DNA from 2 places in the Micromonospora peucetia genome. Region 1 is predicted to be linked to the other one. Evidence: riboswitches for the same ligand, from Rfam matches in the RefSeq annotation. Region 1 holds a riboswitch; the other holds the start of a gene.

Region 1 (7,355 bases):
GCCAGCACCAACCCACCTGCCCCTCCGCCGAAATGACCGACCGGGAAGCCGCCCGAGTCCTCGCCTGCTTCCCTGAACAGGGCTGGAGCCTGCTCTGCAACGGTGTCATCGTCTTCGAGGACACCGGCGAACTACTCCCCGACGGCAGCAGCATCGCCCCGCACCGCGGCCCGGCCCGACACGCCCTCGTCGCCTAACCTGTAACGCTCCGTAACGCACTTCTATCCGCGTCGATCCAGGCTAGTCCCCCGGTCGGGACACCCCCCGCCCAGGTCGGCGCACCCGCCGGGGCGGCACCACGACCCGCCCCGGCGTCACGCCACGTCAGCTCTCGAACGCCTCCGGCGCCGGGCAGGAACACACCAGGTTCCGGTCGCCGTACGCGCCGTCGACCCGCCGCACCGGCGGCCAGTACTTCCCGGCCCGATCCACCCCACCCGGGTACGCGCCCACCGACCGCGGGTACGGGTGCGCCCACTCGTCGGCCGACACCATCGCCGCCGTGTGCGGGGCGTTGGCGAGAGGGTTGTCGCCGGCCGGCCACTGCCCCGACCCCACCGCGTCGATCTCCGCCCGGATGGCGATCATCGCGTCGCAGAACCGGTCCAGCTCGGCCAGGTCCTCGCTCTCGGTGGGCTCCACCATCAGCGTCCCCGCCACCGGGAACGACATCGTCGGCGCGTGGAACCCGTAGTCGATCAACCGCTTCGCCACGTCGTCCACGCTCACCCCGGTCGCCTTCGCCAACGGCCGCAGGTCCAGGATGCACTCGTGCGCCACCAGGCCCTTGTTGCCCGCGTACAGCACCGGGAAGTGCCCACGCAGCCGCGCGGCCACGTAGTTCGCCGCCAGCACCGCCACCCCGGTGGCCCGGGCCAGCCCCGCCGCACCCATCATCCGCAGGTACGCCCACGGAATCGGCAGGATCCCCGCCGACCCGTACTTCGCCGCCGAGATCGCCGGCCGGCCATCGACGTGCACGCCCAGCGGATCGCCCGGCAGGAACGGCGCCAGATGCGCCCGCACCGCCACCGGACCCACCCCCGGCCCGCCACCGCCGTGCGGAATGCAGAACGTCTTGTGCAGGTTCAGATGCGACACGTCCGCCCCGAACTTCCCCGGCTTGGCGAACCCGACCAGCGCGTTGAGGTTCGCCCCGTCGACGTACACCTGACCGCCGGCGTCGTGGACCTTCGCGCACAGCGACGCGATGCCCGTCTCGTACACCCCGTGCGTCGACGGATACGTCACCATGATCGCCGCGAGGGCGTCCCGATGCTTGTCGATCTTCGCGTCGAGGTCCACCAGGTCGACGTTGCCCCCGTCGTCACAGCCCACCACGACGACCCGCATGCCGGCCATCACCGCGCTGGCCGCGTTGGTGCCGTGCGCCGACGACGGGATCAGGCACACGTCCCGGTGCCCCTCACCCCGGTCCCGGTGATAGGCGCGGATCGCCAGCAGACCCGCCAACTCACCCTGCGAACCGGCGTTGGGCTGCACGCTGACCGCGTCGTAGCCGGTCACCTCCGCCAGCCACCCCTCCAACTGGGCGATCATCTCCCGGTAGCCGGTGGTCTGCGCGTCCGGCGCGAACGGGTGCACGTGGGCGAACTCCGGCCAACTCACCGGCTCCATCTCGGTGGTGGCGTTGAGCTTCATCGTGCACGAACCGAGCGGAATCATTCCCCGGTCCAGGGCGTAGTCGAAGTCCGACAACCGCCGCAGGTAGCGCAGCATCGCCGTCTCCGAATGGTGGCTGCGGAACACCACGTGGGTGAGGAAATCCGACGTGCGGGCCAGCGCCGCCGGCAACGCGCCCCCGACCGGCGCGTCCCACCACGCCGGCGCCACACCCACCGGCCGCCCACCGGTCGTGGCCCCGAACGCGTCGAGCACCTTGCGCAGGTGGGCGGGGGTGGTCGTCTCGTCGCACGACACCCCCACATGGTCGGCGTCGACCAGCCGCAGGTTCACGCCCCGCGCGGCGGCCTCGGCGACGACCGCCTCGGCGCCACCGGCAACCCGCACCAGGACGGTGTCGAAGAACGCGTCGTGGACCACCTCGACGCCGTCCACACCCCGCAGCGCCGCCGCCAACCGGGCCGCCATGTCATGGGTACGGCGGGCGATCTCCCGCAGCCCGTCCGGACCGTGGTAGACGGCGTACATGCCGGCCATCACGGCGAGCAGCACCTGCGCGGTGCAGATGTTGCTGGTCGCCTTCTCCCGCCGGATGTGCTGCTCACGGGTCTGCAACGCCAGCCGGTACGCCGGGTTGCCGTCCGCGTCGCGCGACACCCCGACCAGCCGGCCGGGCAGCATCCGCTCCAACCCCGCCCGTACCGCCAGATAACCGGCGTGCGGCCCACCGAAGCCCATCGGTACGCCGAACCGCTGCGTGGTGCCGGCGGCGATGTCGGCGCCGACCTCCCCCGGCGCCCGCAGCAACGTCAGGGCCAGCAGGTCCGCCGCGACGGTCACCAGCGCCCCGACGGCGTGCGCCGCGGCGACCAGACCCGCCTGGTCGCGCACCGCCCCGGACGCCCCCGGGTACTGCAGGTGCAGACCGAAGAACTCCGCCGGCAACTCGTCGCGCTCGACGTCGACGATCCGCACGTCGATACCGAGCGGCTCGGCCCGGCTGGCGATCACCGCGATGGTCTGCGGCAGGGTGTCGGCGTCGACCACGTACACCGGACTCCGGCTCTTCGACGCCCGACGGGCCAGGGTCATCGCCTCGGCCGCCGCGGTGCCCTCGTCGAGCATCGACGCGTTCGCGGTGGCCAGCCCGGTCAGGTCGGTGACCATGGTCTGGAAGTTCAGCAACGCCTCCAGCCGGCCCTGGCTGATCTCCGGCTGGTACGGCGTGTACGCCGTATACCAGGCCGGATCCTCCAGCACGTTGCGGCGGATCACCGCCGGAGTGTGGGTGCCGTGGTAACCCAGACCGATCATCGACACCGCGACGGCGTTACGGGCCGCCAGGGCCCGCAGCTCGGCGAGGGCGTCGTGCTCGCTGGCCGGCTCCGGCAGATCCAGCGTGCCGTGCCAGCGGATCACCTCGGGGATCGCCGCATCCATCAGCTCGTCGATCGAGCCGTAACCGACGATCTCCAACATCCGGCGCTCGTCGTCCGGATCGGGACCGATGTGGCGGGCGGCGAACTGCTCTGTGGTCATGGGCGGCGCTCCCGTGGGGCGAGGTCGACAGGTCGGCCTCCCCCTCTGTCGCACCCGCGAGGCGCTCCACAGTGCCTGCCCACGAGGTCCTTTTGCCTGAGAGGTTCCGGGGAGGATTTGCCCCTTCGGCGCCGCCTGAGATGCTGCTGGGCGGTCTCTCCCACGTGGGTACTACCGGCATGGTCAACGCTACCAGCGCCGGGTCGCCCGCCGAAGGTCCTACCCCCCGACGCCGGGGCCGCTACCGGCCGACGCCCATCAGCCCCACCGGCACCTCACCCCCACCGACCGCCCGATCGGCCAGCGCCGGCAGCAGCCGGCCCAGCGGCGCGTCGACGGTCAACATCGCATACCCGTCGCCCCGGGTCGGCCCCTGGTTGACGATCACCACCGGAATACCCAGCTTCGCCGCGCGCAGCACGAACCGGCGACCCGACAGCACCGTCAACGACGACCCCAGCACCAGCAGCAGCCGCGCCCCCGCCACCAGGCCGAAACAGCGGGCCACCCGCTGCGCCGGCACCGTCTCGCCGAAGAACACCACGTCCGGCTTCAGCATGCCGCCACAGCAGAACGTGCAGTCGACCGTACGGAACCCGGCCACCTCGTCGTCGGCGAGATCCACGTCACCGTCCGGGTTGACCGCCGTGACCCGCGCGCCGAACGTCGGGTTCGCCTCCCGCAGCCGCCGGTCCAACTCCTCCCGCGACGTCCGGTTGCCGCAGCCCAGGCACACCACCTCGTCGAGACGCCCGTGCAACTCCACCACCTGAGGGCTGCCCGCAGCGGTGTGCAGCCCGTCCACGTTCTGCGTGATGATCCCGTCGACCAGCCCGCCACGTTGCAGCCGCGCCACCGCCCGGTGTCCCTCGTTCGGGGCCGACCGCGCGATCACCCGCCACCCCAGATGGCTACGCGCCCAGTAGCGCCGCCGCGCCTGCGCGTCCCGCGTGAACACCTGGTACGTCATCGGGGTGTGCCGCCGCGCCACGCCACTGGGCCCCCGGTAGTCCGGGATGCCCGATTCGGTGGACAGGCCCGCCCCGCTCAACACCACGACACCACCGCCGGCCACCAGGCGGGCCACCGCGTCGACCGTCTCCGTCACCCGTCCATGCTGCCTCAGGCCACCGCCCCACGGCGAACACCGCCCACCGGCGAACACCGACGGCTGCCGCCGACCGTCCGCACCGCACCGGCGCGGCAGCTAGGTTGGGCAGTATGCGCGTCGTCACCGCCGGAGGACACGGCAAGATCGCCCAGCTGACCCACCGCGAACTCGCCGGACGTGGCGACACCGCCGTCGGCCTGATCCGCAACCCCGACCACGCCGCCGCGCTGCGTGCCGCCGGCGCCCACCCCGTCGTGGCCGACCTCGAACACGTCGGCGTCGACGAACTCGCCGACCACCTCCACGGCGCCGACGCAGTCCTCTTCGCCGCCGGCGCCGGCCCCGGCAGCGGTGCCGCCCGCAAGGACACCGTCGACCGGGCCGCCGCCGTCCTGCTCGCCGACGCCGCCGAGCGCGCCGACGTCCGCCGCTACCTGCTGCTGTCGTCCGTGGGAGTCGAGGGCGAAGCACCCGCCGGCACCGACGAGGTGTTCGCCGCGTACCTGCGGGCGAAAAAAGCCGCCGAGGACGACCTGACCGGCCGCGACCTCGACTGGACGATCCTGCGCCCCGGCCGACTCACCGACGACCCGCCCACCGGGCGCATCACCCTCACCCGGCACGCCCCAGCGGGCGCCGCCGTCACCCGCACCGACGTCGCCCGGGTACTGGTCGCCCTGCTCTACCACCCGGGCACCGCCGGCCGGATCCTGGAACTCGTCGACGGCGACACCACCATCGCCGACGCCATCGCCGCCGTCGACCGGCGCTGACCCCGGCGCCGCTACCCGCCGAGCACGGCGCGCAGTTGCGCGCCGACCGCCCCGGCCGCCGCCGCGTCGGCCCGCAACTGCTCCGACTGCTCCGACAGATACACCTGCCACCGTTCCAGATGCTGTTGGGCCGTCGCCACCGCAGACACCAACGCCGCGTGCCGGTCCTCCAACTCCCGTACCTGCCGCGGCAACTCCCCGCCCCGCGCCCCCTGCGGGCCGACGCCCCCGGCCGCTGCCTGCGCCTCGGCGATGATCTCGTCGGCCTGCCGCCGCGCCTCGGCGATGATCTCCGCGCCCTCCACGCTGGCCTCACCGATCGTCCGGTTCGCCTCGTCCTGCGCCCGCACCGCCAACTCGATCATCATCGGGTCCGGGCCCTGCGGGGCAGTGCTGGGCAACGCGCCGTGACGCAACATCTCCACCTGCCGCGCCAGGCCCTCATTCTCCCGCCGCAGCCGATCCACCTCACCGTCCAGCAACGCCGCCCGCTCGCCAGCCGACCGGGCCAGGCCGGCGACCTCGTCGGCGGACAACCACCAGCCACCCCGGAACCGGCGCGCCTCCAACGCACCCACCGCCCGGCTCAACTCACCGTGCGCATCGGCGACCCGGTCACCGTGATCGATGCTCATCGGGCACCCGTCCAACTGAAGTCGTCCGGCGCGGCGACAGCCGCACCTGCCAGAGGGGGATAGAGGGAATGGTGGAAACTCTCCGCCAGGATCCGCTCCGGCGGCACCCCCGACACCGTCAGGATGGCAACCGTCGCCCTGGTCATCTCCGGACTGCCGCACACCAGCACATCGGTGTCCCGCCACGGACCCAACCGCACCGCCGTGTCACCGGCTGTGCCCACCGCCCCCTGCCACTGCCAGCCCGACTCCACCGTCGGGACGTACCGCAGCCACCCACCAGGCTGCCACGACTGCCCCGGCGCGGTCGAAACCAACTCCCGCAACGCCCAGTCGTCGTACAGGTCGTCCGGGGTCCTTCCCCCCACCACCAACGTCGTCGCCCGACCCGGCCCCCGCCGCAACGCCTCCACCACCGCCCGCAGCGGCGCCACCCCCGTGCCCCCCGCCACCAGCAGCAACGGCAAATCCGGCGACCGGTCGTACGACGACAACGCCGTGCCCACCGGCGAGCCCAGCAGCACCCGGTCACCCTCACGCAGCTTTCGGACCAGATGCGTGGAGAACCGACCCGCCGCCCGCACATGGAACTCGATCGTCCCGTCCGTGCGCGGCGCGTTCGCCGGCGACAGATACCGCCACGTCCGCAACTGCGGCACCTGCACCGGCAGCGACTGCCCCGGCAGGTACTCGCACAGATAGTTCGGACGGACCGTGAACACACACACGTCGGCCCGTCGCCGCCACACCGCCAGGACCTCCGCCTCCCAGTACGGCGGCGACGTCTGCTCCGCCTCCGCCGCACCGGTGAGCATCAACCGCGCCACCAACTCGTACGCCGCAGCCCACTCGTCCCGCAGCCCCGGCGTCCACCGTGGACCCAGGAACCGCTCCAACGTCGCCAGCAACGCCTGCCCGACCCAGACGTAGTGGCACTGCGCCAACGGCACCGGCCGGCCCTGCCCGTCCTCACCCTGGAACCGCCGATGATCGGCACCCAACCGCTGTGCGAACGCCGTCACCACCCGCTCGTCATCGACGTGGGTGACCATATGCCCCAACGCCGCCAGTAACTTGTCCTGCTGGTACTGCATGTTCGTCGGGAACATCGCGCGCGTCTCGGGCGCGATCAGAAACAACGTCGCATAGAAATACTTCGCCGCCTCTGCACCGGCGACCGAGAACTGGGCCCAGCTCTGGCGCAACGCCACGACATCCATGCCTCAGTAAGCCTCCCGCAGACGGGCCACATCGTGCCGCTGCCGCAGCGTCAACGGCGCAGCGCCCGCCGAACCGTACACACGATCGGTCTGCCACAGGTTGGGGTTCGGCACCCGGGTGTCGTAGTAGCGGTGATGCACCGCGTGCAACGCCGCCCACCCCACACTGCCGTTGAGCCACGACCAGTCACCGTGCACCGGCCGACCCGCCCGCTCCTCCTGCGCGCAGAACGTCATGAACAACTCCGACTCCGTGTGCGGATCCGACATCCGCACCCCCGCCAAACGGAACGAGTGCAACACCGCCTGGTTGATGACCAGAACCGCGTGCTCCCGCCACAGCGTGTCCTCCCGCGAGGTGTCCAACCCCAACCCCCGCGCCACCGGCAACAACTGGTCGTACCGGGCCCCGTCACCCATGTTCCGGGTGCCG
Region 2 (7,355 bases), 190 kb from region 1:
CGGTGTCCGCTCGTGGCGACGCACCCGGATCGGCGACCGGCCCCGGGGGATCTTCTGCGGGATCGGGATCTGCTTCGACTGCCTGGTCCGCGTCAACGGCGTACCGTCCCAGCGGGCCTGCCTGCTGCTCGCCCGCCCCGGGGACGTGGTCGAGACCGACGACGACGGCGGGGAGCGGGCGTGACCGGGTACGACGTGGTGGTGGTCGGTGCCGGACCGGCCGGGCTGGCCGCGGCTGCCGGGGCGGCGCGGGCCGGCTGCCGGGTGGCGGTGCTGGACGCCGGGCCCCGACCGGGTGGACAGTTCTGGCGGCACCGGTCCGACGCGGACGGGCGCGGCCACCACGACTGGTCGACGTTCGCCCGGCTGCGGGAGCAGCTCGACGGGGTCGACCACCGGACCGATGCCGCCGTCTGGTTCGTCGAAGCCCGTTGCGGGGAGGGCTCCGCCGGCCCGGAGTTCACCGTGCACACCCGATCGCAGGTGCTGCACGGGCGCCGGCTGGTCATCGCCACCGGCGCCCACGACCGGGTCGTGCCGTTCCCGGGCTGGGACCTGCCCGGGGTGGTCACCGCAGGTGGCGCCCAGGCCCTGCTCAAGGGCCAGGGGGTGAGTTTCGCGCGGCGGATCGTGGTGGCGGGGACGGGACCGTTCCTGCTACCGGTCGCGACCGGCCTCGCCGAGGCGGGCAGCACCGTCGTCGGCGTCTACGAGGCGAACGACCCGATCGGGTACGCCCGCCAACTCCGCCCGGTCCTGGGCGCGGCCGGCAAGCTCGCCGAGGCCGGCCGGTACGGCTGGCGGATGCTCCGGCACCGGGTGCCCTACCACCGCCGGACGGCGGTGGTGGCCGCGCACGGCACCGACCACCTGACCGGGGTGACCGTCGCCCCGGTCGGTCCCGGTGGCACCGTGCTGGCCGGTACCGGGACCGAGGTGCGGTGCGACGGCCTCGCGGTGGGCTTCGGGTTCACCCCGCAGCTGGAACTGGCCGTGGCCCTGGGCTGCGCGACCCGGCTGGACTCCGACGGCAGCCTGGTGCTGGCCGTCGATCCGGCCCAGGCGACGTCGGTACCGGGCGTGTACGCCGCCGGTGAGGTCACCGGCGTCGGCGGCGCCGACCTGGCGCTGGTGGAGGGGCAGCTCGCCGGGGGTGCCGTCGCGCTCTCCCTGGGCTGTCCGCCGCCCTGGTCGACCCGCCGGCACGACCGCCTGCTGCGGGACCGGCGCCGGCTGCGCCGGTTCGCGGCGGCGCTGCACGCGGTGCACCCCGTACCGTCCGGCTGGCCGGACTGGTGCGACGACGACACGCTTGTCTGCCGGTGCGAGGAGGTGCCCGCCGGTGCGGTCCGGCGGGCGGTGCGGGAGTTGTCCGCCGGCGACGCCCGGGGCGCGAAGCTGCTGACCCGGGCCGGAATGGGCTGGTGCCAGGGGCGGGTCTGCGGCTACGCCGCCGCCTGCCTGGCGGCGCGGGAAGCGGGCCGGGAGCCGAGCGTGGCGGACCTGACCGGGTACGCGTCCCGTCCGCTGGCGCAGCCGGTCACGCTCGGCGAGCTCGCCGCCGACGAGTGACCGCCGAGGACCGGACCGCCGGCGGCGTCGCCGGTCACCAGGGTGACCGACGACGCCGTGGGTGCGCATTGGCCGGCGTCAGTACTCCGACTTCACGGTGACCCCGCTGAAAGCTTGTTTGGCGTGCAGGCTGACGTAGTGGTAGCCGGCGGCCGGGTTGCTGATCGTGATCGTCTCACCGTTGCCGGTGTTGACCGACCGCTGGGTGTACGAGCTCGTGGTGGCCCAGCTGCTGGGGCTGTAGTACAGGTCGGCGTCGCCGGTGCCACCGGAGGAGGTGATCCTCAGGCTGGTGGTGCCGGCCGGAACGTGCAGGTAGAGGTAGTAGAGGTTGCCGGCGGTGGCCTGGATGCCGCCGCGCTGGCAGTTGCGGCCCAGCGTCCGGACGTCGCCGCCGGTGCACTCGGGCAGCGGGGCGGGGCCGCCGGTGATGGTGACGTTCTGTGAGGTCCTGGCGGTGGCGCCCTTGTCGTCGGTTACGGTCAGCGTGACCGGGTACGTGCCGGCGGCCTGGTAGGTCCTGGTGGGGTTGGTCGCCGTCGAGGTGCTGCCGTCGCCGAAGTTCCAGGAGCGGGAGGCGATGCTGCCGTCGGCGTCGGTCGACCGGTCGGTGAAGGTGGCGGTCAGCCCGTTGGTGGTGAACGTGAACGCGGCGACCGGGGCCTGGTTGGCGGGCGGGTTGGTGCCGCCGCCGCAGTTGCCGGCCGCGCAGGCGTCCAGCCAGGCATACCAGGTGGTGTCGTAGCGGCTGCCGATGGTGCTGGTCAGCAGCGTACGGGCGGCGTTCCAGTTGCCCGTACGGTAGTGCCCGAGCAGCGTGGTGACGTCGCCGCGGTGCGACTGGAGCATGTACCGCACCGCCAGGTAGCCCCACCGGTAGACGCGGGTGCTGTCGTGGCTGTACGTGGTGTCGAAGAGCGTACGCAGCGGGTAGGTCTTCTTTCCTGCCTCGGTGATCGCGGCGCTGTAGGTCAACTGGCGGTACGAGTACGACACGTACTCGGCGAAGCCCTCGATCCACCAGATGGTGGGGGTGGCGATGTTGTCGGTGAAGTCGCCGTACATGTTGAAGCGACCGTCGAGGTAGTGGGTGTACTCGTGGTTGAGGTTCCAGATTTCGAAGGTGGGGCGCAGCCACTCCGCCTCGTACGCGATGAACCGTGGCTGGTTGCCGGCGACGGCCGGGTCGCCTTCGAGGTACATGCCGCCGTTGTTCGTGTCGATGCCGAACATCGGCCCGCCGTACGTCTGGTAGTCGGTGCTGGAGTCGAAGACCACCACTTCGAGCGTGGTGTTGCGGTCGTCGGCGACCGGGCCGTTGTCCGCCACCACCGAGTGGAAGTACGCGTCCTGGTTGCGCATGCTGGTGCAGGACCGGTCCAGCTCGGCCGAGGTCATCTGCTGGGCGCGGATGCGGATGGTGCTGCCGCAGGTGTAGGTGATCGGCAGGATCACGGCGGCCAGCCGCGCCTGGAGGTTGCAGGTGTCGAAGTAGGCGCAGTTGGCCTTGTCGTAGTAGTCGGTCATCTCGGCGACGCCGACCCAGAGCGCGGCGGTGGGGCCGGTGATCGCGCTCAGGTCGAGCAGGCCCCGGGCCAGCGGTCGCACCTTGGACCGCAACGCGGTGTGCTGGAGGAACCGGCCCAGTTCCCGGCCGGCGTTGGAGACCAGGTAGCCCCGGTCGGTGCCGAGCAGGGCCCGTTTGCCGGTGGCGAAGGCGTACAGCGTGTCCACCACACTCGGGTCGGCGGTGACGGTGCTGACGAACTCGGGCACCTGGTGGCCCCGGAACAGCACGATGTAGACGTTGTTGACCGCGTTCAGCATCCACCACGACGAGTCGTACGAGCTGTTGTAGCCGGTCAGTAGCCGCTTCACCATGTACAGGTAGCGGGCGTTCTCCTCGGCGCTGTCGATCAGCGTGACCGCCTCGGCCAACACCTCGCCGTTGGCGTCGTTCACGTCGCCGGAGCGGCTGTTGGCGAAGAACGTGTCCAGGCCGGCGCGGATTGCGGTGCGCAGCGTGGGGCCGTACGAGCCCACCGTGGACGGGTAGTTCCAGTGCACGTAGTAGCCGGCCCGCAGGTACAGCACGAGTTGGGCGGTACCCGTGCTGTTGGTGCCGTCGTAGGAGCCGGCGTTGTCCCGCAGCCCGTATGCCACGCTGGCCATCTGCGCCTCGCGGAAGGCCTGGTAGGCGTCGCTCCCGGAGAGGCTGAACAGGGTGTTCACGCAGTCGGTGGTGGACGCCTTGATCTGTTGCACCAGGGCGCTGCCGGTCCGGCTGGTGAAGTCGGCGACCGCGCAGGGTGCGGCGGCCAGGCCGCGCATCGACGGGGAGGCGGGCCGCTTGGCGTCGTCGGGCTGGTCGTAGTCGCGGCGCAGTTCCTCGCGGGACGAGGGGAGCGGGGCCCGCTCGCTCAGCGGCAGCGGTGCCCGCCGGACGTGTTTGTCGGCGGTGCCGGAGCCGACACCGGCGTCGGCCGGGGCGGCGCCGGTCGGCCGCGCCGGTGGCGCCGCGTTCGCGGCGCCGGAGGGGGCCAGCGGGCTCAGCCCCAGCGCCAGCACCAGTGCGAGCGGTACGGCGGCCCAGCCGCCTCGATTTCGTGTCTTCCTGGTTCTCACGGATCGCCTCCTGGCGTTCGGTGCTCCGGCCTGGCGCCGGAGAGTGGGGGTGTGGGGGTGGCCGTCCACCGGTCCGTGGCCGAGGCTGGCCTGGGAGGGGGTTTCCGCAGGTGAGGCACGGCTTGACGGACGGTCTACTCCTCTTCGGAGGGCGCTGCGGCGTAGATCTCCTTCGATCCGGGTCGGACATTGTGCCGCAGGTGGCCAGTACAATGGCACACATCACACATCATGTAAAGGATTGTTCATCCTCTATATGTGTTGCGTTATGACCACTCTCTGTGACCATTGACACCCGCTCGCCCGCTCGCCTAGGGTCTGCGAGCGACCCACAACTACATAGACGCCGTTCGAATCCGCGCGGGAGAGACCCCGATCTTCCGTCGGGGCGCCGAAGGAGCAAACTCCCAAGAAACTCTCAGGCCCCGTTACCGCTCGGATGAGGCGAACTCTGGAAAGCAGACGATCCGTCGTCTCACCCACGGTGCAAACCGCCACCCGGCGGCGAAGCTCTCAGGTCCATGACAGAGCGGGAGGCAACCGACCGTACGACGCGACCGCGTCGGGACGAGGGAGTCCTCCATGCACCAGAGTCCGACGACCCTGCTCCACCCACCCCTGCACGCCGCGCACGCCGAACTCGGCGCCCGGTTCACCGGTTTCGCCGGTTGGGCGATGCCGTTGCGCTACGGCAGCGAAACCGCCGAGCACCGCGCGGTACGCGAACGCGCCGGCCTGTTCGACCTCAGCCACATGGGACAACTCGAGGTGTCCGGGCCGCAGGCCCCGGCGGCACTGGACCACGCGCTGGTCGGGCACCTGTCGGCGGTGCCGGTGGGCCGCGCCCGCTACACCATGCTCTGCGACGAGACCGGCGGCGTGCTCGACGACCTGGTCGCCTACCGGCTCGCCGCCGACCGGTACCTGCTGGTGACCAACGCCGTCAACACCGGCACCGCGCTGGCCGAACTGCGCGCCCGCTGCGCCGGACCCGGGGCGACCGTCACCGACCACACCACCGAGCGGGCCATCATCGCCGTGCAGGGGCCCCGTGCCGCCGACACGGTGGAGGCAGTGGTCGGCGCGGAGTCGACCCGCCTCGGGTACTACACCGCCGCCGACCTGGACGTCGGCGGGCGGCCAGCGGTCGTCGCCCGCACCGGATACACCGGCGAGGACGGATTCGAGTTCTTCGTCCGGGCCGCCGACGCGGTCGACACCTGGCGGGAGCTGATCGCCGCCGGCGCCGCGTACGGGCTGACGCCGGCCGGGCTGGCCTGCCGGGACACGCTGCGCATCGAGGCCGGGATGCCGCTGTACGGCTTCGAACTGCACCGCGGTGTCACCCCCTTCGAGGCGGGACTGGGCCGGGTCGTGTCCTTCACCAAGCCGGGGGACTTCGTCGGCCGGGCCGCACTGGCCGAACGCCGGGACACCGGCGCCGCCACCGTCCTGGTCGGACTCACCGGAACCGGACGGCGCGTGCCACGGACCGGCCATCCGGTGGTCGCGCTGGCCGACGGCGGCACGGCGGAACCCGTCGGCGTGGTCACCAGCGGCGCACTGTCACCGGTGCTGAACCGGCCCGTCGCGTTGGCCCGGGTCCACCCCGACGCCGTCGGGGCACGGTCCCGACTGGGCGTCGTCATCCGAGGAGACACCGAGCCGGTGGAGATCACCCGGCTGCCGTTCTACCGCCGTGCGCGCTGACCCGCGTCACCCGCTGCGAGGAGTGATGGACATGGATGTTCCCGCGCGTCTGCGCTACAGCACGAACCACGAGTGGATCGACGACACGGCCGAGCCGGCGACGGTGGGCATCACCGCGTTCGCCGCCGCGGCGCTCGGCGACGTCATCTACGCCGAGCTGCCCGAACCCGGCACCCACCTGGCCGCCGGCGAGGTCTGCGGCGAGGTGGAGTCCACCAAGTCGGTGGCCGAGCTGTACATGCCGGTGAGCGGCGAGATCGTCGCCACCAACGAGGCCGTCGTCGCCGACCCGGGCCTGATCGGCGCGGACCCGTACGTCGAGGGCTGGCTGTTCAGGGTCCGGCTGACCGACGTGCCGCCGCTGATGACGGCCGACGAGTACCGCGCCCACCTCACCGAGACCGACAACGGAGGCGCGTCATGACCGTCCACGACCAGGGGCTGATCGACGCCGACCCGGAGATCGCCGAGGCGATCACCGCCGAGCTGCGCCGGCAGCGGCAGACCCTCGGCATGATCGCCTCGGAGAACTTCGCGCCCCGGGCGGTCCTCGAGGCACAGGGCTCGGTCCTCACCAACAAGTACGCGGAGGGCTACCCGGGCCGGCGGTACTACGGCGGCTGCGAGCACGTCGACACCATCGAGCGTCTGGCGATCGAGCGGGCGAGGCGACTCTTCGGCGCCGCGTACGCCAACGTGCAGCCGCACTCCGGCTCCCAGGCCAACGCCGCCGTGATGGCGGCCCTGCTCGACCCCGGGGACACCATCCTGGGGCTCGACCTCGCGCACGGCGGTCACCTGACCCACGGGATGCGGATCAACTACTCGGGCCGGCTGTACCGGGCGGTGGGCTACCAGGTGGACGCCGGGAGCTTCCTGGTCGACATGGACGAGGTCGAGCGGCTGGCGCACGAGCACCGGCCAAAGATGATCGTGGCGGGCTGGTCGGCGTACCCGAGGGTGCTCGACTTCGCGCGGTTCCGCCGGATCGCCGATGCGGTCGGCGCGTACCTGCTCGTCGACATGGCGCACTTCGCCGGGCTGGTCGCCGCCGGGCTGCACCCCGACCCGGTGCCGCACGCCCACGTGGTCACCCTGACCACGCACAAGACGCTCGGCGGACCGCGTGGTGGCGCCATTCTCAGCGCCGACACCGAACTGGCCCGGCGACTGGACTCGGCGGTCTTCCCCGGCCAACAGGGCGGCCCCCTGGGGCATGTGATGGCGGCCAAGGCGGTGGCGTTCCGCATCGCCGCCGGGGACGAGTTCCGGGACCAGCAGCGACGGGCCCTGCTCGGAGCGCGGATCGTCGCCGGACGCCTGGGCGCCGCCGACGCGCACGACGCCGGTGTCCGGGTCGTCAGCGGGGGCACCGACGTGCATCTGGTACTGGTCGACCTGCGCACGGCGAAGCTGGACGGTCTCCAGGCGGAACGGCTGCTCCAGGG

The links. A riboswitch is a leader RNA that binds a small molecule or an ion and turns the genes downstream of it on or off. The one in region 1 is predicted to bind glycine.
Region 2: it holds a riboswitch for glycine, as region 1 does, so the genes downstream of both, gcvT (glycine cleavage system aminomethyltransferase GcvT) here and gcvP (aminomethyl-transferring glycine dehydrogenase) in region 1, are expected to answer to the same signal.

Annotation. Positions count from the first base shown of each region.
Region 1 is NZ_FMIC01000002.1:5,498,170-5,505,524, reverse strand. Features, by position in the region: gene GA0070608_RS24870 (DUF5999 family protein) at 1-197, shown strand, start outside; gene gcvP (aminomethyl-transferring glycine dehydrogenase) at 325-3,183, opposite strand; glycine riboswitch at 3,258-3,356, opposite strand; gene GA0070608_RS24860 (Sir2 family NAD-dependent protein deacetylase) at 3,425-4,291, opposite strand; gene GA0070608_RS24855 (NAD(P)H-binding protein) at 4,405-5,067, shown strand; gene GA0070608_RS24850 (hypothetical protein) at 5,079-5,702, opposite strand; gene GA0070608_RS24845 (globin domain-containing protein) at 5,699-6,922, opposite strand; gene GA0070608_RS24840 (nitric oxide synthase oxygenase) at 6,926-7,355, opposite strand, start outside.
Region 2 is NZ_FMIC01000002.1:5,689,969-5,697,323, reverse strand. Features, by position in the region: gene GA0070608_RS25800 ((2Fe-2S)-binding protein) at 1-184, shown strand, start outside; gene GA0070608_RS25795 (FAD/NAD(P)-dependent oxidoreductase) at 181-1,572, shown strand; gene GA0070608_RS25790 (collagenase) at 1,651-4,197, opposite strand; glycine riboswitch at 4,549-4,641, shown strand; glycine riboswitch at 4,642-4,735, shown strand; gene gcvT (glycine cleavage system aminomethyltransferase GcvT) at 4,780-5,907, shown strand; gene gcvH (glycine cleavage system protein GcvH) at 5,939-6,331, shown strand; gene glyA (serine hydroxymethyltransferase) at 6,328-7,355, shown strand, end outside.